Regions from separate parts of the Nonomuraea sp. NPDC002799 genome, predicted to be linked through region 2. Evidence: riboswitches for the same ligand, from Rfam matches in the RefSeq annotation. Region 2 holds a riboswitch; the other holds the start of a gene.

Region 1 (3,394 bases), on a different contig from region 2:
CCGCCGCCTCGACCCGGTGCGCAGGGAGCTGGACGCCTACTTCTCCGGCCGGCTGCGCGCCTTCACCACGCCGGTCGACCTGGCGCTCGCCACCGCGTTCGCGCGCACGGTGCTGCAGAAGACGATGGCGGTCCCCTACGGCACCACCACGACGCTGGAGCGGATCGGCGAGAGCATCGGCCGGCCGCGCGCGCTGCGCGCGATCGGCAACGCGCTGGCCTCCAACCCCGTCTGCGTGGTCGTGCCCTGCCACCGCGCGGTGCGCGAGGACGGCGCGCTCGGCGACTACGCGGGCGGCCCGGCCGCCAAGCAGCATCTGCTCAACGTCGAGCGCCGCGCCGCCGCAGCGACCCGATGAGCAGCGTGACCAGCGCGGCCACCAAGGCCCCGCCGAGCGCGCCGTTCATCCACGGTTGCCGGGTGAAGCCGATCGCGTCGCGGACCGCGGCCCAGAAGCCGTCCCACGGCTCGATCGTCAGCGTCGAGGTCGTCAGCCAGTAGGCGGCGAAGCCGAGCGCCCACGGCACCAGCATCGACCAGCGTGAGGGCGCGTTCTCCTCGGTGTTCCAGCGGTGGGAGCCGCCGAGCACGAAGTAGTCGACGGCCAGCACCGCGAACATCGGCACGAACACCGCGCCGATCACGCCGAGGAACGCGCCGTACGACGTGACGTCCACGATCAGGGCGATCGCGACGGTGAGCACCCCGATGGCGACGGAGAAGACCCGCCGGTCCACGCGCGGCATCAAATTCTGCAGCGAGACCGTGGTGGAGTAGACGTTGGCGAAGGACTGGTCGGTCTCGCGCAGCACCAGGATGCCGAAGAACAGCGCGCCGGCGGGCACCGCCACGAAGGGGGCGAACACCGCCGTGCTGTCGGCCAGCACCGCGTCGGCCCCGGCGATCGCCACCGCGTAGACGCCCAGCCCCAGGCAGGCGACCTGCGCCAGCGTGTAACCGCCGACCACGCCGGTGAACGCGGCCCTGCTGGACCTGGAGTGCCGGGCGAAGTCGGCCGCCATCGGCACCCACGACACCGACAGCGCGATCACGTAGTCCACGGCCGGCGCGAACGCCGTCCAGGACCCGCCGGTGTGCGCGGGGGCCTCGGTCAGGAAGAACCAGGCGAACCAGACCATCGACACGACCACGCCGGCGGTGACGTACCGCCGCAGGATGCGTACCGAGCCGAGCGGCCAGATCGTCAGCGCGGTCGTGAGCACGCCCGCCACGATCACCCACACCTGGTACGGCACCGCGCCGAAGATCGCGGTGGCCGCCTTGGCGATCACCCACAGCTCGAACGCGCCCCAGCCGAGCATCTGCACGATGTTCAGCACCGTGGGAACGTAGGAGATCCTGGCCCCGAACAGCCCCCGGAGCAGCACCATCGCCGGCTGTCCCGTGTGGGTGCCGGGGATCGCCGAAAGACCCACCATGGCCGTGCCGACCAGGCTGCCGACCACGGCCGCCACGAGCGCGGCGGCCAGGCTGAGCGGGGCGTTGCCGAGCGGATCGAGCAGGAACAACGCCCCGGAGAAGCCCAGGAGGCTGACGCCCAGGTTCGCCCAGAGCGCGCCCTGGTCGAGCACGCCCAGGGTTTTGGGCGGCTTTCCTGCGAGAGTCAGGGGAACTTCGTCGGCGACATGCGACATCGCACACTCCCTACGCCGGCATTACCCGGACAGGTTCAGGCGGTCGGCAGCGGATTTCTAGCTGCCCTCTCAGCCCGGCACCCCGAGCTCCCGCGACGATCTGTAGTTTTCGCCCTCATCATGTCATAGAGGGGCGTGTCAGGCGACGAACGGCTCCTGCCCGGTCTCACTGACCATCGGGCGCCGCGCGGCCTCCCACGACTGCATGCCGCCGCCCACGTTGACCGCGTCGCGCCCGCCCTGGTCGAGCCAGGAGGCGACCTGCCACGAACGCCCGCCGACCCGGCAGACGACGTAGACCGTCTGGTCGGCCGGCACCTCGTCGACCCGCTGCTGGATCTGCGTCATCGGGATGTGCACGGCCTCGGGCGCGTGCCCGGCGAGCCATTCGTCCTGCTCCCGGACGTCGAGCAGATAGGCATCTGCGGGAACGGCGCTGGCCTCGATCTCACGAACGGTCATGACTCCATCATCTCGCGCCGCACGTCGTGCCTGGTACGCGCGCCGGACCGGGTCATTTGAGCAAGCGGGACAGGCGGCGGTCGGCCAGCGGCTTGCCGCCCGTCTGGCAGATGGGGCAGTACTGCAGCGAGGAGTCGGCGAACGACACCTCGCGGATGGTGTCGCCGCACACGTCGCAGGGCTGCCCAGCCCGGTTGTGGACCCGCAACCCGGACTTCTTCTCCGCCTTGAGGTCCTTGGCCGCCAGCCCGTGCGCCCGCTCGACCGCCACCCGCAGCGTGTCGACGATGGCCTCGTGCAGGTCGGCGATCTGCGCGTCCGTCAGCGTCGCCGCGATCTTGAACGGGGACATTCTGGCCGCGTGCAGCACCTCGTCGGAGTAGGCATTGCCGATGCCGGCGATGATCTTCTGGTCGCGCAGCAGGCCCTTGATCTGGGTGCGGTTGCCGCCCACGATGCCCTTGAGCGCGGCCACGGTGAAGGACTCGGCGAGGGGGTCGGGGCCGAGGGCGGCGACACCGGGCACATCATCCGGATTTTTCGTGACATAGACGGCTAGGCGCTTCTGCGTCCCCGCCTCGGTCAGCTCGAACCCCGGCGCCAGGCCCTCGTCGTCGGGCGTCAGCCGGACGCGTACGGCGAGCGGGCTCTTGCCAGGACGGACGGGCTTGGCGCCCGTGAGGTCCTCCCGCCAGCGCAGCCACCCCGCCCTGGCCAGGTGGATGACCAGGTGCAGCCCGTCGCAGTCGAGGTCGAGGAACTTGCCGTGCCTCGACACGCCGGTGACGGTGAGCCCGCCGAGCGCGGTCACCGGCGGATCGAAGGTCTTGAGCGCCTGGAAGCCGACCACGTCGACGCCTGCGATCGTGCGGCCCACCGCCCGCTCGCGCAGAAAGTGGGTGAGAGACTCCACTTCGGGAAGTTCCGGCATGGCACCAGAGTACGATGCGCGCCCGGCTGTCCACAGCCTGTGGAAACTACGGCACGTTCCAGAAGGCCAGCTCGTGCGCCATCCCCTCGGCGAACAGAGCCTCCGCCCGCGCGGGGTCAGGGTCGGCCTCGTCGATCATCTGCCCGATCCGCACGGTGAGCGCCGCGAACCCGGGATCCGCGTACGTGTCCACCCAGGCCCGATATCTCGGCTCAGCAGGCGGATTCTCCGCCAAAATCCGTCCAAGACTCGAATATCCCCACATGCACGGATACAGCGCCGCCAGGCCCTCCCCGTACGACCCCGCCGACTCCAGCAGGAACGCCGTGTACGCCGCACACGCCGG
Region 2 (3,394 bases):
TTGACCTCCGTGTGACGGCCGGCCTTGATCGCCTCGATGGGCGACCCTGGCAGGGACTCGTCAGGGGTGAAGAGCCAGCGCAGCGACTCGACGTCGTCGAAACCGGCGTCGAGCAACACAGTAAGCGTTCCTGGCAAACCCTTCATCACATCTTGTCCGTCGAGGAACACCGCGGGCACTTGCGGCCCGCCTCCCCCTCGGCGTACGCCGAGGAGTTTGTGGTCCTTGAGGAGTTGCTTGGCTCGCCCCAGCGAGAGGTCGAGGCGCGAGGCCACTTCGGGGAGAGTGAGCCACTCGTCGACGAGCTGGTCTGTCTCCCGGTCGATCTGTGCAACAGAAAGCGTCACGAAACCACAACTACCACATGCCGTGCTTGCTCAAACAACACAATCCCGTAGGGGGACTTCTGGATCTACCAGGCGCTCCACGTCGAGACGGTGTCCCGCGTCGATGATTCTGCGCCCCTGTACGAGGTCGCGCGGCCGGTCCACGGCCAGCACCGCGGCCAGGGAGTCGTCCGCGGTCAGCCAGACGGCCGACCACTTGCCCTCGGGCTCGCCACGGTGGATGAGACGCTCGCCCGCCGGATGGTGACCGGCGTACTGGAGCATGTGGCCGAACTGCTCCGACCAGAAGTAGGGCACCGGATCATAGGCGACCTCCTCCCCCAGCAGGGTGGCGGCGGCGACCTCGGGGGCGTTCAGGGCGGTGTCCCAGTGCTCGACGCGGAGCCTGGTCTGCCAGCGGCGCGACCACCAGGCGGCGCAGTCGCCGACGGCCACGGTGTGAGGCAGGGAGGTGCGCAGGTGCTCGTCGGTGACGACGCCGTTGTGCAGGTCGATGTCGGCGGTGGCCAGCCACTCGATCGCCGGGCGTACGCCGATGCCGGTCACGACCGCGTGGGCCTGCACGAACTCGCCGCCCACCAGCCGTACGCCGCCCTCGTCCACGGAGTCGACCATGGTGTCGAGCCGCAGGTCGATGCCGTCGTACCAGTGCTGGGTGCGGGCGCCGATCTCGGCGCCGACGGCGGTCGCGAGCGGCGCGGGACCGGCCTCGATGATCGTCACCTCGCAGCCGGCGCGGCGGGCGGCGGTGGCGACCTCCGCGCCGATCCACCCCGCGCCGATGATCGCGATGTGGGCTCCGGGAACGAGCATGGCCCTGAGCTCGTGCGCGTCGTCGATGGTGCGCAGCACGTGCTGCGGGCCGTCGCCGGGCAGCAGGATCGGCTCGGCTCCGGTGGCGATCACCAGGCCGTCGTAGCCGAGCTCGCCCTCGGTCGTCTCCACGACGCCCGAGCGCAGGGACTTGGCGCTGACGCCCGGCCAGAAGTCGACGTCCATGGCGGCGAGGTCGGTTTCGACGTAGCTGGTGTCGGCGTCGCCGAGCAGCACCGCCTTGGACAGGGGCGGGCGGTCGTAGGGGCGATGGCGTTCCTGCCCGATCAGGGTGATCCGGCCGCCGAATCCGCGTCCGCGCAGGGCCTCCACGGTGCGCACTCCGGCCAGGCCCGCTCCTACCACCACCACATGGTTCACGTTCATGACCATAACGGGGGCCGTGCTTGAACGCCGCACCGAGGCCGTAGGCTGTGCAGGAAAGACGCGCGGGAGTCCGGCCATTACCGGGCTGAGAGGAAGGCTTCAGGGCCTTCGACCGCAAGACACCTGATCCGGATCATGCCGGCGAAGGGAGCGCAAGTGGATGTGATCGTGGGTGGCGGGGTCGTCGGGCTCTCCATCGCCTGGCGGATGGCGCGCGCGGGGCGGCCGGTCACCGTGGTGGATCCGGCGCCCGGCGCCGGGGCCTCTTACGCGGCGGCCGGGATGCTGGCCCCGGTGAGCGAGGTCGCCTACACCGAGGCGCCGCTGCTCCGGCTGGGAGCCGCCTCGCTTCGGCGCTGGCCCGCCTTCGCCGCCGAGCTGGCCGCCGACGCCCTGCTGACCGCCGACGCCCTGCTGACCGCCGACGCCCTGCGGGCCACCGACACCCTGCTGGCCACCGACGCCCTGCTGGGAGCCGACGCGGGCCTCGCCCCGGGCCAGGGGCCCGGCGAAGGGGCTCGGCTGGGGCTGGATCTGCGGGCTGACGGGATGCTCGACGTCGCCTTCGGCGCCGACGACCTTGCCGCGCTGGACGAGCTCGCGGCGTTCATGGAGAAGCTGGGCCTGCCGGTCGAGCGGCTCACCGGGCGCGAGTGCCGCCGTCTGGAGCCCATGCTGGCTCCCTCCGTGCGCGGCGGGCTGCTGGCCCCCGGTGACGCCTGGGTGGATCCGCGCCGCGTGACGGCGGCGCTGCTCACCGCCCTGGATCGGCTGGGGGCGCCCGTGGTGCGGGCCCGGGTGAGCGAGCTCCTGCGGGAGGACGGCCGGGTCGTCGGCGTACGTCTGGACCGGTCCCCTTCTGGTGACGGCGCGAAGTCGGACGGCGACGCCGCCGGCGCCGGCGATGAGCGGCCGGCGGAGATGCGGGCGGATCGGGTGATCCTGGCGGCCGGGGCTTGGAGTGCCGAGCTGGCCGACGTGCCGGTGCGGCCGGTCAAGGGGCAGATCATGCGGTTGCGTTCGCCGAGCCCGCTGCTCACCCGATGTGTACGCGGGACCGTCCACGGCAACCCCGTCTACCTCGTTCCCCGGGGTGACGGCGAGCTGGTGGTCGGGGCGACGCAGGAGGAGCTGGGGTTCGACACCCGGGTGACGGCGGGCGGGCTCTACGAGTTGCTTCGTGACGCCAGGGAGCTGGTTCCGGGGATCACCGAATTGGAGGTCGCCGACGTCGTGGCCGGGCTGCGGCCCGGGACCCCGGACAACCTGCCGGTCATCGGGCCGAGCGGCACGCCGGGGTTGACCCTGGCCACCGGGCATCACCGGGGCGGCGTGCTGCTGGCCCCGCTGACGGCGGCGATCGTGCTGGCTGGGATCGACCGCGACGGTCCCGGTGGCGGCGCCCGGAGTTCGGGTGATGGTGCCCGGAGTTCGGGTGATGGTGCCCGGAGTTCGGGTGACGGCGGCGGTTCGGGTGATGGCGACAGTGAGTTGGGCGAGCTGGCGGCCTTGTGCGCGCCGGAGAGATTTCAGGAAATTTCATGAATCTGTGGATCAACGGGACTGCGCATGAGGTCGCCGACGGCATGACCGTGGCGCAGGCCGTAAGCACGTTGACCTCGGCCACCACCGGCGTGGCCGTGGCCGTGAACGACGAGGTGGTCACGCGCGGCACGTGGGAGACGACGGCGCTCAGCGACAGTGACCGCGTGGAGGTTCTGACGGCGGTGCAAGGTGGATGATCTGATCATCGCCGGGGAGAAGTTCTCCTCCCGGCTCATCATGGGGACCGGCGGCGCGCCTTCGCTCGAGGTGCTGGACCAGGCGCTGGCCGCGTCCGGGACCGA

Evidence for each region. Region 2 has a riboswitch for thiamine pyrophosphate ahead of ACWD0F_RS08235 (FAD-dependent oxidoreductase). Riboswitches for the same ligand answer to the same signal wherever they lie in the genome.
Region 1: it holds a riboswitch for thiamine pyrophosphate, as region 2 does, so the genes downstream of both, ACWD0F_RS29060 (purine-cytosine permease family protein) here and ACWD0F_RS08235 (FAD-dependent oxidoreductase) in region 2, are expected to answer to the same signal.

What each region holds. Positions count from the first base shown of each region.
Region 1 is NZ_JBSFVA010000018.1:14,053-17,446, reverse strand. It holds gene ACWD0F_RS29065 (methylated-DNA--[protein]-cysteine S-methyltransferase) at 1-358, shown strand, start outside; gene ACWD0F_RS29060 (purine-cytosine permease family protein) at 321-1,655, opposite strand; TPP riboswitch at 1,646-1,759, opposite strand; gene ACWD0F_RS29055 (rhodanese-like domain-containing protein) at 1,794-2,117, opposite strand; gene ACWD0F_RS29050 (Fpg/Nei family DNA glycosylase) at 2,170-3,048, opposite strand; gene ACWD0F_RS29045 (TenA family protein) at 3,095-3,394, opposite strand, start outside.
Region 2 is NZ_JBSFVA010000003.1:322,970-326,363, forward strand. It holds gene ACWD0F_RS08225 (Rv2175c family DNA-binding protein) at 1-347, opposite strand, end outside; gene ACWD0F_RS08230 (NAD(P)/FAD-dependent oxidoreductase) at 378-1,547, opposite strand; TPP riboswitch at 1,600-1,714, shown strand; gene ACWD0F_RS08235 (FAD-dependent oxidoreductase) at 1,683-3,092, shown strand; gene thiS (sulfur carrier protein ThiS) at 3,089-3,289, shown strand; gene ACWD0F_RS08245 (thiazole synthase) at 3,282-3,394, shown strand, end outside.